One region of the Exiguobacterium sp. EA-TM-5 genome, then DNA from elsewhere that is predicted to be linked to it. Evidence: riboswitches for the same ligand, from Rfam matches in the RefSeq annotation. Region 1 holds a riboswitch; each other region holds the start of a gene.

Region 1 (5,606 bases):
CGTCCCGAATGATTGCACGCTCTAACAAAAAGTCGAGATAGGCTGTTTTACCGTCGGATGGTAAGAGTGCGAACATCTGCCCGACACCACTTTGAATCGATAACGTTCGGTCAAGCACACCGCGTTTCAGCGGTTCGAAGGCATCAGTCGGTGCAAAGGCCTGCATGAGTGCGATGATATTATCTTGCGTTGTTACCGTGCCGTCGAAATCACAAAGAATTCGTACAGTCATGACTTGATCCCCCAAGCGTCGAGGGCAATCCGTAGTTCTTCATGACGAGATGCTGCCGTTGATAGCGATTCATTTGCTAGCGCCGCATCAAGTGCTTGACGGAAAGCAATGACACCAGCTGCTGCGCCTTGCGGATGACCATGCACACCGCCACCGGCATTGATGACGGAATCGATCCCGAAGTCGCGAACGAGTTGGGCGACGAGTCCTGGGTGAATACCGGCTGAAGGTACTGGGAAGATTGCTTTCGTCCGACCGAGGCGGGTCGCTTCGACCGCGATTCCGCGGGCGACATCCTTCGGCAAAGCGACATTTCCGTAAGGTGACGGGAATAACGTCAAGTCTGCTCCAGCAGCACGTGGGAGTGTGCCAAGTAAGACAGGAGCTGCAACACCGTGGTTCGGGCTAGCGATCAACGCGCCACTATATGATGGGTGATTAAAAATCGGAACAGTAATCTCCGGGTCACTTGCCAGTTCGCGTAAGACATCAAGTCCGTACGTGAAGGTATTCAGCAAGAAAGCGGTCGCTCCAGCATCAATTAATCGCTTGGCTTGATCTTTGAGCGTAAAGACGGGACCACTAAGTGTAATCGCATACAACGCCCGTTTACCGGTCCGGTGGAAGTGAGCGTCGATGACCTCACGTCCGATTCGTGCCCGGTCAATCGTTGGTGTTAACGGATTGTCGTATAGGATCTCATCATCTTTGACGAGATCAATCCCACCAGCGAGTTGTCCTTCGAGTTGGTCGCGAAGGAACGATAGATCGCGTCCGATGACTCCTTTGAAAATACTCATCAACAAGGGACGATCTTCGACACCAATCAAGGAGCGGACCCCTTCGATGCCGAACTTCGCACCTGGAAAATCTGGCGTGAATGTATCGGGTAACAACAGTTCCGTTAATTTGATTTCACCGTCGAGTGAGAGTTTGCCGAAGACGGTCGTCAAAATCGCGGAAAAGTCACGCGACACGTTGTGTTCCGGGTAACGAATCGTGATATATCCGTTACCGTCGCGTTCTTCCGTATGTACGACTTCCCCTTTGAACGAGGCGAGTTGTTGTTGTTCAAGATGATTCAGTTCCGTCCAAGAACCAACCGTCAAACCAAGTGCGAGTTGTTCAGCACGTTGTTCGAGTCGATCACGAACGGTCAGTTGATAAGTAGCAGTAATATAAGCCATGTCTTTCCTCCTTCAACAAAAAATGGTCCCTTGTCAGCGACAAGAGACCATGAATGATTCGAACGTGGACTCTTATCTGTCAGCTTAATAGCTGCAAGAATTAGCACCGTGCCAAAAGGTCGGTTGCTGCGACATCGTAGGGCTTGTCCCTCCGTCTGCTCTTGATAAGAATTGGATGAAATTGTGAAATCTAATTGCAATTTTTACATGAGAGTCACGACTTGTCAAACTATTTTTAGAAAATTTATTTTTTTGAAAATACTCTTTCTATAAATGGCATGAAAACGATGTCCGTTTCTCCTTGATTTTAGTTTGACAGCAAGGAAGTTGATTGCGTAAGATTCAAATCAATATCACACACGACAACTACATACGACTCTTATCGCGAGTTGGCAGAGGGAATTGGCCCGATGACGCCGCAGCAACCGACCACTAGGCACGGTGCTACATCCAACAGACGTTTCGTCTGAGAGATAAGAGGACGCAGTGACTTTCCTGCGCCTCTTTTCGATGACGAAAAGAGGCGCTTTTTCGTGTACCACATAGGGGGAAACTGACATGACATACAAAGCATTTACAGAACAGGACGCGATTGATCGTGTTCGGACACTCGGACTAATCGGAAACGGTCCTGTCGAAGCAGAAGAAATTGGTGACGGGAATCTTAACCTTGTCTTTCGGATTCGAGAAGGCGAACATCGGTTGATTTTAAAACAAGCATTACCGTATGCAAAGGTCGTTGGGGAAAGCTGGCCGCTATCGCTCGAGCGAGCGTGGATTGAGCAATCCGCACTCCGTGAATTCGCGCGACATGCCGTACCATTCGTACCACGTGTCTTTCATGCAAGTCATGAAGAAGCGTACACGGTCATGGAAGATCTCTCACATCTGACGATCGTTCGGAGTGGGCTGCTCGCAGGTGAACAGTATCCGTTGCTTTCAGAACACATCGGTTCCTATCTCGCCCGGACTCTATTCCATACATCGGACTTTGCGCTTGGTCCGGTTGAAAAGAAACGCGTCGCCCGAGCGTACTACAATCCAGACCTCTGTGACATCACGGAAAAACTAATTTTCACCGATCCGTTCCATGACGCGGAGACGAATGAAATTGAGGTTGGACTTGAAGAAGAGGTGGCACATCTATGGGCAGACGACACGCTAAAGCGAGAAGTCGCGAAACTCGAAGCCCTTTTCATCACAAAAGGCGACGCCTTGTTGCACGGTGATCTACATACAGGAAGCATCTTCGCCTCGGCAACGGAAACGAAAGTCATCGATCCGGAATTCGCCTTTTATGGTCCATTCGGATTCGATGTCGGGCAATTCATCGCGCATCTGTTCTTTGCGGCATATCCGGATTACCCAGCACTTCGTGATGCCCGGATTCGAGACATCGATACGTTCTGGCTGACATTTGCTTCAACATTCCGTGCTTTATGGGAACGAGAAGCGGTCGAACCGTTCCAGACATCGGGACTCGTTGATGATGTACTGAGCACGATTCTGCAGGATGCACTTGGCTTTGCAGGATGTGAATTGATTCGGCGGACGATCGGTCTCGCACCAGTCGCTGATTTAGAATCAATCACTTCAACGACGGAACGTCTCGAGCGGAAACGTCACGCCCTCCGTTTAGGAGCCGCTTTAATCAAGCGCCGGACGGAATGCCGAACATTTGATGATTTACGAAACTTTGACGTAACAGAGGAGTTAAGCCGATGAGTACATTCGTTCAAAGTATTCGTTACGAAAACCGTGTCTTGACGATTCTCGATCAGACGCGTCTACCACAGGAAGAACACTATGAAGTGATCACGGACATTGCACAAGCAGTCGAGGCAATTAAACAACTACGCGTTCGGGGAGCACCTGCGATCAGTTTATTCGGTGGATTCGTGCTTGTTCAGGAAGCGTACCGGCTCGAAGCACCGCTTTCGGTGTACAAGCAAACCTTGCTTGAGATATCTGCGACGTTACTTGCGACACGACCGACAGCTGTCAATCTGCGAAATGTCCTCGATCAACTGAACCCGATCATTCAAGACGGCACGTCCGTAGAAGAGATCCGCGAACGGTTGGAAAAACGAGTGGTCGCCTTATATGACCAGGATGCACAGACGTCACGTCAAATCGGGATTCATGCACTGGAATTGTTCCAGTCAGGCAACCGGATCCTGACGATTTGTAATGCTGGATCGATCGCGACCGCTGCTTACGGAACGGCACTCGCTCCGTTTTATATCGCAAAAGAGCGCGGGATTGAGTTATCTGTTTTTGCAAGTGAGACACGACCACTCTTGCAAGGTGCGCGATTGACGACATGGGAATTACAACGCGCTGGAATTGATGTCACATTGATCACGGATAACATGGTCGCCCATACGCTAAAAGAAAAACAAATCGATGCAATCATCGTCGGGGCGGACCGGATTACACGAAACGGAGATACAGCGAATAAAATCGGGACATTCCAATTGGCATTGCTCGCGCAAGCCTTCGGTATTCCGTTTTACGTCGCGGCACCACTCTCGACGTTTGACTTCTCACTTATTTCCGGTGACGCGATTGAAATCGAAGAACGGGATCCGAAGGAAGTGACGGCGATCCAAGGCGTTGCGACAGCACCAGCAGGCGTTGCTGTCTTCAACCCAGCATTTGATGTCACACCACATACGTTGATTACAGGAATCATTACGGAACTCGGTGTGATCACGCAACCAAATGAAGAAACGATTGAACAATTAGCGGGGCTTCAACCCTTAGGATAAGGAGATATTTCATGAAAAAATTAGCTTACGCCGTCCTAGCACCGGCACTGTTACTAGCTGCTTGTGCAAATGGAGAAGCGACGACGACAAAAGTCGTCAAAGATGTACCAAAAGGTGTTCAATCGAACGTGAAGATCGCCGTCATTCGTAACCTCGCATCGGATGATCATACGAAACAATTCCTTGATGGCGCACGAAGTGAAGGCGAAGCACTCGGCTTTAAAGTCAGTACGTTCATCTCGGAAGGGAACGACGTCAAGTTCAAGGAACTTGTCGCCCAAGCGATTCAGCAAGATTATGATGGTCTCATCATCTCGCACGGCAAGGAAGACTATGCCTATGACATGATCAAACCGGCGGTCGACAAAGGACTGAAGGTTGTGACGTTCGATACGGTCACGAAGAAAAAAGGGGCATCTCTAAAAGGCGTGACGGAAACGTTCCAAAACGATCATCAGCTCGCAAAGCTATCGCTTGATGAAGTGACGAAGGTGACGGACAAAAAGCCTGTCCGTGTCATCAAACTCTGGTTCGGACCAGGTTTTGCCCCACTCGATCGTCGTCAGGAAATCTATAAGACATACGAAGCAGACGGCAAAATCAAAACGCTTGAGACGGTTGGACCGACAAACTTCCAAGATGTCCAAGGGGATATCGCAACGAAGATGAATGCGATCCTCGCGAAATATCCGAAAGGAAGCATTGACGCCGTCTGGGGAGCGTGGGATGAAGTCGCAAAAGGGGCTTACAAATCGCTCAAGGATAACAAACGTCAAGAAATTCCACTGATTTCGATCGATGTCTCGAATCAGGATATCAACTTGATGCGTGAAAAGGGCAGCAACTGGGTCTCGACGAGTGCGGTGGATCCGTTCTTGATTGGACAGACGGATATGCGATTATTGGCTAAGAAAATCGCCGGAGAGAAGACACCGGATAGCTTTGATCTCGACGCGAAACTCGTTGAGCAAAAGGCATTGAAGCAGGATACGACGATGTACAATCTCGATACGATCATCAAAGGATGGAGCACATCGGAAAAATTCAATGAACCGTGGATGGACCGGTTGCGTGACGTCCATAAAAAACAATGACGTCTACTGTCTATCACCTGGAGATGACCGGTATTTCACTAACGTTTCCGGGAGTCCAGGCGCTCAAACAAGTCTCCTTTGAGGTGAAATCCGGTGAGATCCATGCGCTCGTTGGTGCAAATGGTGCCGGTAAGTCGACGCTGATGAAAGTCCTATCCGGAGCGGAAACGGCGGATGAAGGAGTCATTGGTCTCAACGGGGAAGAGCTGTCGATCACGTCACCTCGGGATGCGAAACAGATCGGGATCGATCTCGTCCAACAAGAGGTCGATGTGGCACTCGTTCCGTATCTGACAGTCGCTGAAAATATCTGTCTCGATCT
Region 2 (5,606 bases), 550 kb from region 1:
ACAGACACGTGCAACAGAAGGTGGAGCCGGTGATCTTGAGTGGATCAAGCTTGGTCATGCTTCTGATAAAGAAGTCAAACGCTTGATTGATAAAGGAACAAAATTCAGCGATATCTTCGAAACAGCTGATGCACCTACACCTGGCTTTAAAGCGGTCAAAACAGCTGCCAGCAAAAAAGTCGAATACTTGAAGCTAAAGCCTGGTAAGGAAAAAGAAGCTGCCTTCCTCGAATCACGTCGTTACGGTGCGTTGCTTGGCGCGACGTCAGAATTCAACAAGATGGAAGGCATCACGGTCAACGAACAGGACAAAAAAGCCTACATCGCCTTGTCTTATGTGTCAGGTAGTACCGAAAAACAAGAAGGTGCTGTCCAAGACGATATCCAGCTTGAAAAACGTGAATCGGGTGCGACATTCGAAATCAATCTCGGACGTGCAAAAGGCATCGACAGCCGTTATGTACCAACGAATATGCAAGCACTCGTCATTGGCGAAGATTTAGCGAAGCCAGATGCTTACGGTAACACAGCGAACCCTGATCTTGTTGCGAATCCGGATAACCTTGCATACTCTGCGACATCCGATACGCTCTTCATCGGAGAAGACAGTGCCCTTCACACGAACAATTTCGTCTGGGCGTATAACCTGAAAACGAAAAAGTTATCACGTATCCTGTCAGTTCCAGTCGGAGCGGAAGCAACTGGTCTTCGTTCACTTGATCATGTTGGTGGATATAGCTATCTTTTAAGCAACTACCAGCACCCAGGTGAGGCATTGACAGGAAAACAAATCACTGCCGTCGATCCAAAGGCGCTTGAACAAGCGATGAAAGACGGCATCGGTATTCAAAAAACAGGTGGTGTCGGTTACCTCTCTGGTTTACCAAGTGGTCACAAATCGTATACGAATCGATAAGATGCTAAAACGGATTCCCAAGCACGGGAATCCGTTTTTTCATGCATTGTTCTTCTTTTGTTTCGCCGCTTCTTCTTCGACACGTTGCAACAACCCGTGAACGATTTTCTCGTTCTCTCGTTCGCCACCGAGTGACAACAGACTTTTCCCAACAAAGTTCGCTCCTTCATTTTTTCCCGTATAAATCAACAGACATTGATCAGGTCCGAGTGGTTTGAGTGTAAAGGTCATCTCGATCTTGAAAATCCGTGCTAACGTGAATCCAATCGTATTTTGTTTGAAGTCAGGTTCATTCGTATAGGCTAAATCGGTCACAATATAGGTTTCAAGTCGATTACCCTGCATATACGTTTGACGATACGTCGAACCGACGACACCCGGTTTTCGTTCAATCACCTCATGTTGGACGACATTTGGAATCAAACGTTGTAGCCGCGTATGATCAAACAAGTGCCATGCTTCTTCAATTGGAATATCGAGCTGTCGTTCTTCTTTCCACGTAATCATACACCTGCCCCCTTTTATATAGAAATACCCCGTCATCCGGTCTTGTAACGTCCGGTGACAGGGCGGGAGCCAATTCTTATTTTACTGTGCTTGTTTCAAGTGCTGCTCCAAGGAACTTCGCTAGTTCGAGCATACCGTAACGTCCTGCCGCTGCTTCAGCGTCCGAGTTATAGTTCGTATTCGTATTGACGTCGTACGTATAGATCGTACCTGACGCATCCTTGATGAACTCAATGCCGGCGACCGCGATTTGGTTCGCTTGGAGGAACGCTTCGTACTTTTCAATGATTGGATCATTGAAACCTTCAACGATTTGGAACTTCATCGGTGTTTGCGGCGCTTCTTCCCCAACTGGGCAGAATAAATCGTCAATTACACACGCATCCGCTGGGCAGAGCTCAAACCCTTCTGACGTATCCACTTGAACCGCATAAACGAATTTTCCACCCACGAATTCACAACGTGTGATGTACGGTTCTGGTGCTTGGATGTACTCTTGAATCAACGTGATGCCATCGACCGGTTCGTCGAATGTCGGACCGTCGAGATAAGCTTCAAGTGCTTCAATCGAGTGGAACAACTGGACACCGAGTCCTTTGCCGGCACGGTTATGCTTCGTGATGAATGACGAAACACCAATCTCTTTTGCTGCTTGGACGATTTGATCACGTCCAACGGCAGCTGTCGTCTTCGGTACACGAATGCCTGCTTTGCGTAGTGCTGTATACTGATTGACTTTGCTGACTTCAAGACGGAGTGCACGCGTTCCGTTAAAGACAGTCCGGTCATGTTCTTCTAACCAAGCGAGGACTCCTTCCGTCAACTCCGGTGCATAGCGATGTCCACGTGTATGCGAAGAGGCACTCATTCGGCTGTAAAAGACACCTTCTGGTGGTACTTCATCGAGTGGCACGATTCCTTCATTCAAGTGCCACTGTTCATACGGTAACTCGAGTTCTTCGAGTCGTTTGATGAGATGGTCCGTCCATTCTTGATTTTCGTGGAGAATATGAATTTTTGTCATGATTGTTGACCTACCTTTCGTTTCGCTTCGACAAGTGGAATTACGTCACGAGCAAAGCGTTCCATTTCTTCAAGTTGTGGTGAGAATTGTAACAAGAGCAACGTGACACCGACAGCTTCGAACGCTAGAATACGTTCCGCAATCTGTTCCGGTGTGCCGATCAAGTTCGGTCGTAGACCGCGGTTTGAGACGGAATAATCATTTCGCTCGACCTGTTGTTCCAGTTGCGATTTACTAATGAAGTCTTGATAACCGGCATAACCAGCGCTATCTTCTTTTACATCCGTAATCCGTTGCCATTCTAGAAGCGCTTCTTCTTCCGTATCCCGGCAAATGATGTAAGCCGCAAGACCAAAGCTTTCGAGTGGAGCTTGTCCCGTCGCTTCCCGGCGTACTTTCATGTCGTTGATTTTGTGAGCGACTTCTTCGACCGTGCCCCCGTGCATGACATACGCATCACAGTGTTCGACGATTGTTCGTTTTCCGGCTTCACTCTCTCCACCGGCGTAGAGCTTAATCCCCGGACGCTGAACCGGCTTCGGGTGTAATTCTGCCTGCTCGATCGTATAGTGATTGCCTGAGAAACTATACGGCGAAGCGTCTGCCCATAGTCCTTTCATGACCGTGACGAATTCTTCCGTCCGCGCATAGCGTTCATCGTGCGCTGTAAAGATACCGTTATACTGTTTCGCTTCCTCTGCCCACCAGGCCGAGACGACATTCAGCGTAAAACGTCCCCCACTCAACTGATCGATGTTTGCTGCCATCTTCGCCGTCGTCGCCGGATTATGGAACCCGGGACGAACCGCTGTCATGATTTCAAGGCGTTCTGTTGTTGCAGCGATTGCCGCTGCCGTCGTCCATGCCTCAAGACTCGGTTCCTTTATTCCTTTGATATCGTTCAAGTTCAATTCTGCGATCAATGTCGTCGAAAAACCGATGCGTTCAGCTGTTTGTGCGACTTGTTTTGCATAATCGAATGTCGCCGGCATCTGTTCATCTTCGACATTCCGTAACCATCCCCCAAAAATCGGTAACCAAAAACCATACTCCACTCCATCATCCCCCTTATAATAAAAAGCGCCCTTTTCGAAGTTCGAAAAGAGCGACGGTATCTTGTCCTGTCCGCTCTTATCTTCAGAAGGTATCCCTTCCTGGAAGTAGCACCTTCCGCCATGGCGGGGTTGCTGAAGTGTCTTCGGGCCAGTCCCTCGACTTCTCTAGATAAGATGTGTTGCATTCATCGTACAGAATTCATTGAACTAAAGCAACCATTAAACCGTCTTTTCCCATCGGAATTGTTTTAGACAAAAAAATCCCGACATGATGTCGGGATCCGGTATTAATATGGTGCGACGAAATCTGATGTCGGCTCTGGCGTTTGTTCACCACGAACACGATCATAGAATTTTGCAAAGGTGACGCTGAAATACGGTGTAATCCACAGGAATGCTAGACCTAAGGTAACGATTCCTAAAAGAGCCCAACCAATAAACGATAGTAAGAGCATGAATGCTTCCATTTTATGCCCGTCCATCATTTTCCGAGAGCGTGTAATGGCTTCTAAGATACCAATTGATGGTTCATCTCGCAAAATATAGAACGTTAGCATATAAGAAAATGATTTAATGATTCCCGGTACGACTAATAGCAGTAACCATAGGAAGATAAAAAAGAATTGTACGATGGCTAGACCAATCACTTTGAAAAACATGCCATATGGTTCAAATAAATCCGTTACTTTCGTTTCTTCTCCACGAGCAATTGACATCGCAATCCAAGTCCAACCGACTCCAACCGGAATCAATAAAATCGATACCAACGATACGACGAGATCCATGGTATTAGCTGGTTCATCCATATCTGATCCAAATAACCCAGGTACACCTTGAATAATACTAAACAGAATAAATGTTAGGACTGCGAATCCCCAACGACCGCTTAACGACGCCTTTGCCGCTTTTTTTAATTGAGATGACATGAGTAAGGTCCTCCTTGAAAAATAAGTTCTCACCTTACTCTACGGCTAATAACTTCTAATGTTTCACTCTTTTTTCAATAATTTCCCGTCTTGTTGCTGTTTGAGCCAAGCACGCTCAAGTTGTCGCTCACATGCTGTATATAATGAACGACGACCATCGAGGCGTTCCATCGCGAACGGAATACTATGTTTTTTCGCCTGTGCGATGACATGCGCACTCGCTGCATGAGAGACACGGCTCGTCACGACGACGATCGCATCCGTCTTTTTGGCGAGACAGGCAATCTTTTTCGCGGATTGTGCGTCTCCTGCGAGATGAATCAATTCAATTCCAGTTGGCGCAAAGAACTCACGATAGACAGCTGTTTGTTGTTCGTTTCCAACGATGACGAGGCGCATACCTGTGAAGCGCGTGAAATCAAGTGGTGTCTTATCGACGAAATCCATCAATTGTCCAGGTACAGCTGTCGTCACGATTGGTTCAATCTTTCGCTCTTTTTGAACACGAATGCGACGCTGCGCTTTTTTAGGTTTTGGAGCCGTTTGCCGTTTCATTTTTCGTGCATACCGGTCCGATTTTTTCGCTGTAACAGTTACCTTCTCTACTAGTTGTTCTAATTTTATCGGGCGATCTGATGGTTCGTTGACAACCGGTTTTTCGTAGGTAAACTGATGCTTCCAGACAATCGTCAAGCTCTCTTTCCGTCCCCGCCACATGACGAGATCGACGAGTTGTCCTGCTTCTAGTCGAAAATAGCGCATGTCCTCTACCGGTACGACATAGTAGAACGGTTTTCCTGCTTCATCTTGTAGCGGACCGTTAACCGTCTCTTCAACAATGCCGTGTACTTTGACGATCGCTTGTTCAAACACGACACGTTCCGGGTTCTCTTTCATCCGTTCCGTTGAGACGACAGCTTCGATGCGACACACCGTTTTCTGGTCATCCTGACGATCGACACGGACACGGACCTCCATGCCATGCTCGAGATTCCAGTCACGCACGTCTCGTTCTGAAATATGACTACCGGACCATTCTAGTAAAGAGCCACCTTTTAACCCTCGCTGAAACGTGTAAGCATAACGCAGCTTTCGTACAGGTTCGATAGATGTTTGTGACGGCACTTCGATAGTTTGCTCTGGCATTACCCCTACCACTTCGTCGACGAACGTTGTTT
Region 3 (5,606 bases), 700 kb from region 1:
TTCTGCTGAAGTGATGCGCAACTTCGATCAACAGGCACTCGCTTCGATTCATGATGAAGCCGGAACACCGGGCGAATTCGAAGACGTCTGGGAACAGTTTGCTGATCTTCGTGCCTATTTTCAAAAGGCGGAAGAAGCAGAAGACACAATTTTGATTTATTACGTATGATCAGCTCTATCCATAAAAAGAGAGACCCGATTCCAAGCCGTGGACTGGAAACGAGTCTCTTTTCATATGAATCAAGATGTTCTCACACTAAAGTTCATCTCTTTTATAGTAACCTTTAACTTAAAAATCGATTTCGTCCGGGTCTGGTCCGAGGCGGACGTCTGTTGCTAGACGATCAATTTTCTCAAGATCATCTGCATCGAGTTGGAAATCAAAGACGTCGAAGTTTTCCGCAATGCGTTCCGGTGTGACGGATTTTGGAAGAGCGACGATGCCGTTGTCGAGGTGCCAGCGTAAGACGACTTGTGAAGGTGTCTTGCCGTGTTTCTCTGCGATTTCCTTGAAATCATTGATTTCGAGGAATTTCCCTTGCATGAGCGGGCTCCATGCTTCGACTTGGATGTTGTGATCTTGCAAGTATTCGTGCAGTTCGTGTTGCGGTAATTGTGGATGCAACTCGACTTGGTTGATCATTGGTGCCATCAAGCCCTCTTCTGCCAATGTATCGAGGTGATGTTCCTTGAAGTTCGAGACACCGATCGCTTTGATCTTGCCTTCTTCATATAGTTCAACCATCGCTTTCCACGCTTCGATATAGCCTTCGACCGGCCAGTGGATCAGGTAGAGGTCAAGATAATCTGTTTCGAGACGTTCGAGCGATTCTGCGAATGCTTCCTTCGTCCGACCGGCACGAATATCATCGTTCCAGACTTTTGACGTTAAGAAGAGATCCTCACGTTTCACGCCGCTTTCCTTGATTCCTTTTGCGACACCGCGCTCGTTTTTGTAGACGGCAGCTGTATCGATATGACGATAGCCGACGCGTAATGCTTCAGCGACAGCAGCAGGTGCTTCTGTCTCTTCATCTACTTGCCAGACACCGAATCCGATTTGGGGAATCGTAATACCATTTGAAAGTTTTGCGTATTGCATGTGTTACTCCTCCTCATAAAACATAGTTTTAGATTTGCTCGTTTAGTTTAGCATGAACGAACGAAGACGTCCGTTTCCATGCTCATGGAGAAATAGAATGCGGTAAAATAGAAGAGAATTCATAAAATCTGACCGTATGTCAGAAAGAGGGGGAGAAAAGATGGCTCAAAAGAATAAAAAGTTATCAAAGGGAGCTTGGCTCAGTATTGGTGCCTTGTTGGTCACACAAGCAGTTAGTCTGTTTCTCAGTGCTCGAAAGTCAGGACGTAATCCATGGGTTTGGGGAGGAGCTGGACTCGTTCAATTTCCACTTCCGGCAATCGCCTATTTGATTTTAGAAAGACAAGCAAAGCAGAAAAAATAATAAAAACAGGTCCGATCATGACGATCGGACCTGTTGTCGATTAAGAAGAAATTTTTTCTTGCTTCGTCGATGTCTTTTTCATGCGTGGGAATCCGAAGAAGATGGCGATTGATCCACAAATGAAGAGTAGGAACGGATAGAACAGATACGGAATCAGTTCAGGAGAAGCTGTCTTCGTCAACTCCGCTGCAATCAAAAGCTGTGCTCCATACGGGATGATGCCTTGAATACCACAAGAGAAGATATCGAGGATACTCGCCGATTTCTTACGATCAACTTCATACGTATCTGCTATTTCAGCTGCTAGTGGTCCAGCGACCAAAATCGAGATCGTATTGTTTGCCGTCGCAAGGTTTGTTGCGCTAACGAGTGCTGCCATACTGAATTCAGCACCACGACGTTGTGAAATCTTGCGTGTCAGCGTCTCTTTTAAGAAAGCAATTCCGCCGTTGAACGTAATCAAGCTGACGAGACCACCCATGAGGAGTGTCAAAATTGAAATCTCAGCCATTCCTAACATCCCTTCGGACATCGAGAGGACGAATCCACTTAAGTCGAAGCTACCGTCGATCATACCGATGATGCCGGTGAGTAACGTACCACCGATGAGAACAAGAATGACGTTGACGCCAAAGATCGCTAGTACGATGACGGCAAGGTACGGAATCAATTTATAGAACTCGAATGCTTTTGCTTCGACGACGTCACCAGAACCAGACACGAATGCGAGTAGGATGACCGTCAAGATGGCAGCCGGGAGAACGATCATGAAGTTCGTTCGGAATTTATCGCGCATGTTCGTTTTTTGTGTCCGAACGGCAGCAATCGTCGTATCGGAAATGAATGACAAGTTATCTCCGAACATCGATCCACCAACGACAGCTGCCGCTGCGATGGCAACATTGATACCTGTCGCTTCATGAATACCGAAGGCGATGGGAGCAAGTGCAGCAATCGTTCCAGTTGATGTTCCCATTGCCATCGAAATGAAGGCGGCGATGATGAACAGACCACTCATGAGGAGCGAGGGAGGCAAGAACGTCAAGGCAGCATTAACGGTTGCATCGATTGCACCGATCGCTTCTGCAGTACCAGAAAACGTACCGGCTAATAAGAAGATGAAGACCATGATCATGATATCAGGATTCCCGGCACCAGTCGCAATCCGTTCGACGGTCTGGTTGATACTCCCTTTCGTTGTGATTGCAGCAAAGATTAAAGCGATCAAAGCGGCGATAAGAATCGGGAATTTGTAAAAGTCGTCATAAAAGATTCCGGCACCGATAAAGAGGACCAGGAATACGACGAGAGGAAGCAGTGCCCATTTGTTAGGCGTAATCGTTTCATTCATTGTTGACACCTCGTTTCTCAAAAATACAAAAAAAGACCCCTTCGCAAGAAAGAAGGAGGTCTTTATAAAATAAAGACGCTCTTCTTATCTCTCAAGCTTTCGCTTGCTGGATTTGGCACAGTACGAATCAAATCGTCCGCTGCCGAAACATCATCGGGCCAGTCCCTCCGTTTCTCGCGATAAAAAGAAGTCATTCAATTGTTGTAAAACACGTTTCTTACCGTACCGCATTGAGTAACGCGTGTCAACTGTACTTTACTGAAGTGCTTGTTTCAATGTCTGGACGTTTTCTTCCATCAATTTGAAATAAGAACTGTTTTGTTGCGTTTTCGTGACCGACTCTAGGTTATGAATCGTCACGGATTCAGCTCCGATTTCTTTTTGGATGACGCGCGCGACCTTCGGGGAAACAGTCTCTTCGAATGCGATATATTTCAAATCATGCATGCGTGCTTCTTTCACTAAAGCAGCCAGTTGCTTTTGTGAGGGTTCATCGGAAGGAGAAATTCCGGCGATTGGAAGTTGCGTAAATCCGTACCGTTCTGCAAGATAACCATAAGCGGCATGCGTGACAAGCAATTCTTTTTTCGATCCGTCAGCGACGGCTTGCTTGAATTGTTCGTCTAACTCATCAGCTTGTTGGTCGAAGGCTTCTAAGTTTTTCTCGAATGTTGCTTTATCTTTTGGTGCTTCTTTTGATAGAGCAATTGTAATCGAACGTGCCATTGCTTTCGCGTTGATAGGATCGAGCCAGACGTGTGGATCATATTTTCCATGATCATGTCCTTCTTCTTCATGCGCATGTTCATCCGTTGCGTGATCATCATGTCCTTCTTCTTCATGAGCGTGAAGCGTAGCATCCGATTCTAGTAAGGTAACGTCTTTACTCGTCTCAATGAAACGGACGTCCGTGCCTTTTAAGCTCTCTTGGATTTTTTTCGAATACGGTTCGAGTGTCGTACCTGTCAAGAGGAATAGGTCACCTTTAGCGATTTCAGTGAGTTGCTTTGAGGTGGGTTCATAAGAGTGAGGGTCTGCTCCAGGTGGGACGATCATCTTGACGCTGACTTGATCACCGCCGATTTCACGAGCAATAGCAGCGGTTGCGAACGTTGATGTATAAACTTCTGTCTGTTTGTTATTTGAAGTCGACGAATCGCTGTTTGAGCCGCAAGCTGCGAGGAGACTTGCACTCGCAAATGCGACCGTTAGAGCGGGAATGACTTTTTTCATTATGTGTTACCTCCGTTTTTAAAACGTAATTGTTCCGATTTGGACTTTTTCACTATAGCGGAACGTACGGGAGGCGTCAAGTAGGAATACCGAGACGTTCGACTTCTTTTAAAACGGGGTAAAAGAGTAATAAAGTGAAGAAACTGGTACGTCTTATTGGAGGTGATCAAGTGAAACGTGAAACTGCATGGCTAATGGGGGGAGCTGCATTATTGACGACGGCAGCAGCGGGAGCAAGCATTTGGAACAATTATGGGGCACTGCTTCGATGGACTGAACCCGCCTTGCCACTCACAGAAAAACAACTCGCACCGCGGACGCTCACCTACAAACAAGTGGGAGACCGCACCTTACAACTCGATCTCTATTATCCGCCAGGAGAAGGACCGTTTCCGGTCGCAATCTACGCGCATGGTGGCGCATTCGTTCGTGGTGAGCGCGAGGACATGTTCTGCTTTAGCCCAATCGTTGATCGCCTACTTGAACTCGGAGTTGCCGTTTGTAGTATCGATTATCGTTTGTTCGAAGACGGCAGTTATTTTCCGGATAACTTGGAGGATGTACGGGATGCGCTATGCTTTTTAAACAAGGAAGCAGAGGATCTCCGTATTCTAAGAGGACGAATGATGGTATGGGGAGACTCAGCCGGAGCTGCACTTATGCTGACGACGGCACTTGCTCCAACTGCTTTCGTCGGGGAGCGCGATGAAGGACACATGCCATTGATCAGTGGTGTCATCGCTTTATATCCACCGACGAATTTTTTATTGTTTAATTTCATTCAGACTTGGATCGCTCACATTAAGTTTTATAAAGGTGGACGGGAAGAATGGCGCAAACTTATGACCCACGTTTCACCCGTGACGCATCTCTCATCAGACGCCCCACCAATCATGCTCCTGCATGGCAAAAAAGATCCAATCGTTCCCTTTTCACAAGCGCTCCATTTCGTTGAGAAGGGAGCCGATGTAGGAGCGGATGTCCGTTTGTTTTCTTTTCCGAATGGTACCCACTCACTTGCTAGTTTTGCACAGACCGAAAATCCATTAAAGATTGAGCGACTGCTCGAACGAATTGAACGATTCACCTGTCAGGTGTTGTTATTGCCACCGCGACAACTTTCAAGTGAAAAACATGATACAATCAGTCATATTTCTTGAATGAAGGAGACAGAGACATGACTGAAATTTGTTTAGTGCGGCATGGTCAGACGGATTGGAACTTAAATGAACGGATCCAAGGAAGAGAAGATATTCCATTGAATGCAACAGGAAGAAGACAAGCGGAGCTAAGCGCCGCTTATCTAGCAAATGAGGAGTGGGATGTCTTATTAGCAAGCCCGTTATCGCGTGCCGTTGAGACAGCTGAAATCATCGGTCGTGCTGTCGGATTGACGATCACAGCGACGGATGACCGACTCGTTGAACGCGAGTTTGGTGCAGCTTCCGGTGAGCCGGTCGCAGCGATTTATGAAGCGGTTCAAGCGAACGATACGAACCTCGTTCCGGGTCTTGAGACGGAACAAGCGATTCAGGACCGCGTGTTCGAAGCGTTAC
Region 4 (5,606 bases), 1.2 Mb from region 1:
GGCCAAGTCTCGTGCCGCGTGAGCTCGTTGACGAGATTCATACGATTTCTGACCGCGATGCATTTGACGCGGTCCATACACTTGCCGCTCGTGAAGGACTACTCGTCGGTAGTTCAGCAGGTGCAGCGCTCGTTGCTGTCCTTGATATCGCGAAGCGTCACCCCGGCAGTACGATCGTCACGGTCTTCGCAGACAGTGCCGAACGCTACTTAAGCCAACAAATCTTTGAAAAGGTGGACGAAACTCATGCGTAAGAAGACAGCATTGATTCATGGAGGAACAGGTGTCGACCGGGCAACAGGTGCCGTCACACCACCAATCTATCAAACAAGCACATACAAGCAGGATAAAATCGGTCAACTCAAAGACGGATACGAATACTCACGGACAGCGAACCCAACACGGACGAGCATCGAACGTTTGATTGCGGATCTTGAAGGCGGCGCACGTGGTTTTGCGTTCGGTTCTGGTATGGCAGCAATCCATGCCGTCTTCCATTTGCTTGAGTCTGGTGACCACATCGTCATGACAGATGACGTTTACGGTGGAACGTTCCGCTTGATGCAACGCGTCTTACCGAAGTTCAACATCCAAGTGACATTCGTCGATACGACGGATCTTGCAGCAACGGAAGCAGCGATTCAAGACAACACGAAGATCGTCTATGTCGAAACACCGACGAATCCGTTGTTGAAAGTGACAGACATCGAAGCAATCGCAACGATCGCGAAACGTCACGATCTCAAACTCGTCGTCGATAATACGTTCGCAACACCATACCATCAACAACCACTCGCACTTGGTGCAGACATCGTCTTGCACAGTGCGACGAAATACATCGGCGGACACTCGGACGTCGTCGCTGGTCTTGTCGTCGTCAAAGATGATGCGCTCGGCGAAGAACTGCACTTCATCCAAAACTCGACAGGTGGCGTTCTTGGACCGCAAGACAGTTTCTTGCTCGTCCGTGGTCTTCGTACGCTTGGTATTCGGATGGATGCGATCGAAGAAACAGCCCATGATCTCGTTGCGTTCTTACAAGCACAAGACATCGTCTCGAACATCTTCTACCCAGGACTTGCATCGCACCCTGGACATGACATCCAAGCGAAACAAGCGACTGGATTCGGTGGGATGATCAGCTTTGATGTCGGTTCAGCAGCGAACGCAGAAAAACTCGTCGAGGCAACACACTTCTTCACACTCGCTGAGAGTCTTGGCGCCGTTGAGAGTCTGATTTCCGTTCCTGCACGGATGACGCACGCGTCAATCCCAGCAGAGCGTCGGGCAGAACTCGGGATCACAGATGGTCTCGTTCGGATTTCAGTTGGACTTGAGGATGCGGAAGATTTGAAAGAAGACTTAACACGTGCTTTCACGTTCCTCGAAAAAGTTTCTGAAAAAACTGTTTGACAACAAAAATAACCCCTGCTAATATTCAGAATATATTCTACAAACTTAATACCGAAACTCTTATCGAGAGTGGTGGAGGGACTGGCCCGATGAAACCCGGCAACCGCGGATCTAATCCGAAGTGGTGCTAATTCCAGCAGACAAAAGTCTGGGAGATGAGAGCAAATGGTTTTGTGTACTGAAAAGTGCGCGCGTTTGCTCAAAAACGCGCGCACTTTTTTTATTTAGGAGGGACAGTTGTGATTCGTTTACAAGACGTAGGAAAGATTTATCGCTCAAAGCGCGGAGCGGTCGAAGCCGTTGCGAATGTCGACCTGACAATCGAGCGCGGTGAAATTTTTGGAATAATCGGTTATTCCGGAGCAGGGAAATCGACTCTGATTCGCTTGCTTAATATGCTCGAGGCACCAACGAGTGGTTCGATCCAAATCGACGGTGTTGAAATGACATCACTTAAACCAAAAGAATTACGAGGCGTCCGCAAGAATGTCTCGATGGTTTTTCAGCACTTCAACTTACTCTGGTCACGGACTGTTGAAGAAAATATCATGTTCCCACTCGAACTCGGTGGCTTCCCGAAAGCACGCCGCAAAGAACGAGTCGCGGAGTTGATCCAACTTGTTGGTCTGGATGGACGAGAAGGGGCTTACCCGTCACAGTTATCTGGTGGTCAAAAGCAACGTGTCGGTATCGCTCGAGCACTGGCATCGAACCCAGATGTTCTCTTATGTGATGAGGCAACGAGTGCACTCGATCCAAAAACGACGGACTCGATTCTTGAGTTACTCGTCGACATCAATGAAAAACTGAAACTGACGATCGTCTTGATCACACATGAGATGCACGTCATTCAAAAAATCTGTCACCGGGTCGCCGTCATGGAAGCCGGTAAAATCGTTGAGCAAGGACCGGTCGCAGAAGTCTTCCGTCATCCGAAACAAGCGATGACGAAAGAATTCGTCAAACAGTTGACGTCACCGTCAGAAAACGAGTTGACGTTCGCGAAACTCCGCGAACGGTACCCAACCGGTAAAATCGTTCAGTTGACGTTCGTCGGATCGACAGCGGAAAGCCCGATCCTTGCGGAAGTCATGAAAGATTCACCAGTCCTGTTCAATATCATCGGCGGAAACGTTGGTCAATCACAGGAAGGGGCACTCGGTACACTGTTCATTCAGTTGATCGGGGAAACAGAAGCAACACAAGCGGTCATCACGAAGCTTCAAGCCAGTGATGTTGAAGTGGAGGTGGATCACCGATGATTTCATTCTTTGACAACCTAGACTGGGACATGGTGTGGGAAGCGACAGGTAGCACGATCTATATGACGGCAGTCGCAGGTCTCTCGACATTCGTTCTCGGTCTGATCATTGGTTTACTATTATTTGCAACAAACGAAGAATTGTTATTCAAGAACCGGGCGTTCTATTCGATTTTGAGCTTGATTGTCAACGTCTTCCGTTCGATACCGTTCATCATCTTACTGATCTTATTGATTCCATTTACGAAAGCGATTGTCGGTTCGTTCCTCGGACCAACAGCAGCATTACCGGCATTGATTTTTGGTGCCGCACCATTTTACGGTCGGATGGTTGAACTCGCGTTGCGCGAAGTCGATAAAGGTGTCATCGAGGCAGCGGAATCGATGGGGGCGACGAAGTTCCAAATCATCTATAAAGTCTTAATCCCGGAAGCGTTACCTGCTATTGTTTCGGGAATCACGGTCACACTCGTTGCACTTGTCGGTTACACGGCAATGGCCGGAGTAGTCGGCGGAGGTGGACTGGGGGACATGGCCTTCATCGAAGGATTCCAGCGCTCCCAAAACGATGTCATCGTTATTGCGACACTCTTAATCTTAGCGATCGTCTTCGTCATCCAAATTATTGGTGACTTGTTGATTAAAAAAATCGATAAACGTTAATTCAAATTTTATTCATATTGGAGGAATCATTCATGAAAGTTTGGAAAAAATTCGTAGGTACTGCCGCTGTATCCGTTTTAGCAATCAGCCTTGCTGCATGTGGTGAAAAATCATCAGGATCAGGCAGCGATGACAAGACACTCGTCATTGGTGCATCGAACGTACCGCATGCTGAAATCCTTGAACACGTCAAAAAAGAATACGAAGCAAAAGGCTACAAACTTGAGATTCAAAAATTCCAAGATTACGTGCTTCCGAATAAGGCACTCGCTGAAAAAGAAATCGATGCGAACTACTTCCAGCACGTACCGTACCTCGAGCAACAAGAGAAAGAAAACAAATCGTATAAGTTCGCGAACGCAGGTGGCGTCCACGTTGAACCACTCGGTATCTACTCGAAGAAATACAAGTCACTCGATAAGTTGCCAAACGGTGCAACGATCTTAACGAGCTCAAACGTCGCGGAACGCGGACGTGTCTTGACGTTCCTTCAAAACGAAGGGTTGATCAAACTCAAAGACGGTAAAACGACAGACGCGCAACTCGGTGATATCACAGAGAACCCGAAGAAACTCAAGTTCAAGACGAACATCGAGGCATCGCTTCTTCCGCAAGCTTACAAAAACAATGAAGGCGACGCAGTCCTCATCAACACAAACTATGCGATCGATAACGGTCTGAACCCATTGAAAGATGCGATCGCATCAGAAGATGAGTCGTCACCATACGTCAACATCATCGTTACACGTAATGGCGATGAAAAAGACAAGCGTGTCACAGCACTTCTTGACGTACTACACGAAAAGAAAAACCAAGATTGGATTCTCGACAAGTACAAAGGTGCGGTCGTTCCAGTCAGCAAATAAGTTCACCGAAGCCGGCATCCTTCCTATATAATGGAAGGATGCTTTTCATTTGTCTGAAACAGGGGTTAGGGGGAATCATATGCAACGCATTCGTCAACTGCATCCGTTGACACTCGGGGTCTTGTTCGGGACGTTTTTCTCGCGTCTTGGAACGTTCATCACTATGCCGTTCTTCGCCATCTACATGACGACCGTCTTGAAGTTTGATCCGGTCGATGTCGGCTGGGTCCTCAGTATCTCAGCGATTGCCAGTCTCGTCATGAGTTTCATCGGTGGTACATTGTCGGACCGCTACGGTCGTCGGGCGATGATGCTCACTGGAACGATTGGGTTCGCGATCGTCTTCATTGCGCTCGCCCAAGTCGAGACGTTTTGGGCGTTCTTCATTCTGAGTGCCTTGAACGGGGTTTGTCGTTCGATTTTTGAACCATCCGCTCGTGCCTTGATCAGTGATACGACGGACGAAGCGAACCGGTTGTTCGTCTTCAATATCCGTTACGCGATGATCAACATCGCAGCAGCGATCGGTCCGGGAATCGCCTTACTGCTGAGTGCGGGGAACACGTCAGCGACGTTTTACATCACAGCGTTCGTCTATATCGCGTACGGGGTGATGATCGGTATCTTGTTCAAACGCCATCCAATCACTGAGACGCACGGTGGCAAGAAGGTGTCGTTTGGAGCGACGATTCGTCTGTTGCGGACCGACATTGCCTTTACGCTCGCACTTGCGGGTATCATCTTCGGTGTCTTCGGTTACAGCCAGTTCAACTCGACCTTGCCACAGTTTTTGACGGAGACGTCACTGCTTGAAGGCGGGAAGACGCTCTATGCGATCTTGATTACGATCAATGCGATTACCGTTTTGATCGTGCAATATCCGATCATGAAGTTTGGTGTTAAGACGTCACCACTCGTCTCGATTACGACCGGGATTGCGACCGTTGCTGTCGGTTTGTTCATCATCGGTAATGCGAGTTCGATTTGGTTGATGGTCGTCGCGATGATCATCTTCACGTGCGGCGAAGTCATGATGTTTACGATGACTGACATCTTGACCGATCGCTTTGCGAAGCCAGAATTACGAGGCAGTTATTTCGGAGCGATGGGGTTAACATCGATTGGTCAATCGATCGGTCCAATTGCCGGTGGTCATTTATTAAGTTTATATGGAGCGGACCGTCCATTACCGATTTTCGGGATTTTAGCGGGCTTGACATTGTTCGGAATACCACTGCTCTTACTGTCACAACGGATTCATCGGGGTTCGACGATCAAGGAACTAGAGGAACCGGTCACACTTTCGAATGATTCTCAACAAAACGCATGATTTTGAGAAAAAACAACGAGCGATGACGCTTGAATAATACGCCATGTTTCTTTAAGATTAGAATGATACTAAA

What was found. Region 1 has a riboswitch for S-adenosylmethionine ahead of mtnK (S-methyl-5-thioribose kinase). Riboswitches for the same ligand answer to the same signal wherever they lie in the genome.
Region 2: another riboswitch for S-adenosylmethionine. It lies ahead of ACV3PA_RS03045 (LLM class flavin-dependent oxidoreductase); the one in region 1 lies ahead of mtnK (S-methyl-5-thioribose kinase).
Region 3: another riboswitch for S-adenosylmethionine. It lies ahead of ACV3PA_RS03770 (Na+/H+ antiporter NhaC family protein); the one in region 1 lies ahead of mtnK (S-methyl-5-thioribose kinase).
Region 4: another riboswitch for S-adenosylmethionine. It lies ahead of ACV3PA_RS06145 (methionine ABC transporter ATP-binding protein); the one in region 1 lies ahead of mtnK (S-methyl-5-thioribose kinase).

Annotation. Positions count from the first base shown of each region.
Region 1 covers NZ_CM132670.1:17,088-22,693, reverse strand. Annotated here, with positions in the region: gene ACV3PA_RS00085 (2-hydroxy-3-keto-5-methylthiopentenyl-1-phosphate phosphatase) at 1-232, opposite strand, end outside; gene ACV3PA_RS00080 (2,3-diketo-5-methylthiopentyl-1-phosphate enolase) at 229-1,419, opposite strand; SAM riboswitch class I at 1,489-1,590, opposite strand; SAM riboswitch class I at 1,796-1,899, shown strand; gene mtnK (S-methyl-5-thioribose kinase) at 1,978-3,144, shown strand; gene mtnA (S-methyl-5-thioribose-1-phosphate isomerase) at 3,141-4,190, shown strand; gene ACV3PA_RS00065 (sugar ABC transporter substrate-binding protein) at 4,202-5,284, shown strand; gene ACV3PA_RS00060 (sugar ABC transporter ATP-binding protein) at 5,281-5,606, shown strand, end outside.
Region 2 covers NZ_CM132670.1:566,854-572,459, reverse strand. Annotated here, with positions in the region: gene ACV3PA_RS03060 (PhoX family protein) at 1-916, shown strand, start outside; gene ACV3PA_RS03055 (SRPBCC family protein) at 956-1,423, opposite strand; gene ACV3PA_RS03050 (ATP-grasp domain-containing protein) at 1,500-2,447, opposite strand; gene ACV3PA_RS03045 (LLM class flavin-dependent oxidoreductase) at 2,444-3,502, opposite strand; SAM riboswitch class I at 3,576-3,678, opposite strand; gene ACV3PA_RS03040 (DUF975 family protein) at 3,790-4,428, opposite strand; gene ACV3PA_RS03035 (DUF2325 domain-containing protein) at 4,492-5,606, opposite strand, start outside.
Region 3 covers NZ_CM132670.1:714,420-720,025, forward strand. Annotated here, with positions in the region: gene ACV3PA_RS03755 (hypothetical protein) at 1-169, shown strand, start outside; gene ACV3PA_RS03760 (aldo/keto reductase) at 290-1,102, opposite strand; gene ACV3PA_RS03765 (hypothetical protein) at 1,263-1,466, shown strand; gene ACV3PA_RS03770 (Na+/H+ antiporter NhaC family protein) at 1,507-2,817, opposite strand; SAM riboswitch class I at 2,899-3,003, opposite strand; gene ACV3PA_RS03775 (metal ABC transporter solute-binding protein, Zn/Mn family) at 3,073-4,050, opposite strand; gene ACV3PA_RS03780 (alpha/beta hydrolase) at 4,221-5,210, shown strand; gene ACV3PA_RS03785 (histidine phosphatase family protein) at 5,228-5,606, shown strand, end outside.
Region 4 covers NZ_CM132670.1:1,188,217-1,193,822, forward strand. Annotated here, with positions in the region: gene ACV3PA_RS06135 (PLP-dependent cysteine synthase family protein) at 1-254, shown strand, start outside; gene ACV3PA_RS06140 (bifunctional cystathionine gamma-lyase/homocysteine desulfhydrase) at 247-1,413, shown strand; SAM riboswitch class I at 1,471-1,575, shown strand; gene ACV3PA_RS06145 (methionine ABC transporter ATP-binding protein) at 1,653-2,675, shown strand; gene ACV3PA_RS06150 (methionine ABC transporter permease) at 2,672-3,337, shown strand; gene ACV3PA_RS06155 (MetQ/NlpA family ABC transporter substrate-binding protein) at 3,370-4,203, shown strand; gene ACV3PA_RS06160 (MDR family MFS transporter) at 4,283-5,533, shown strand.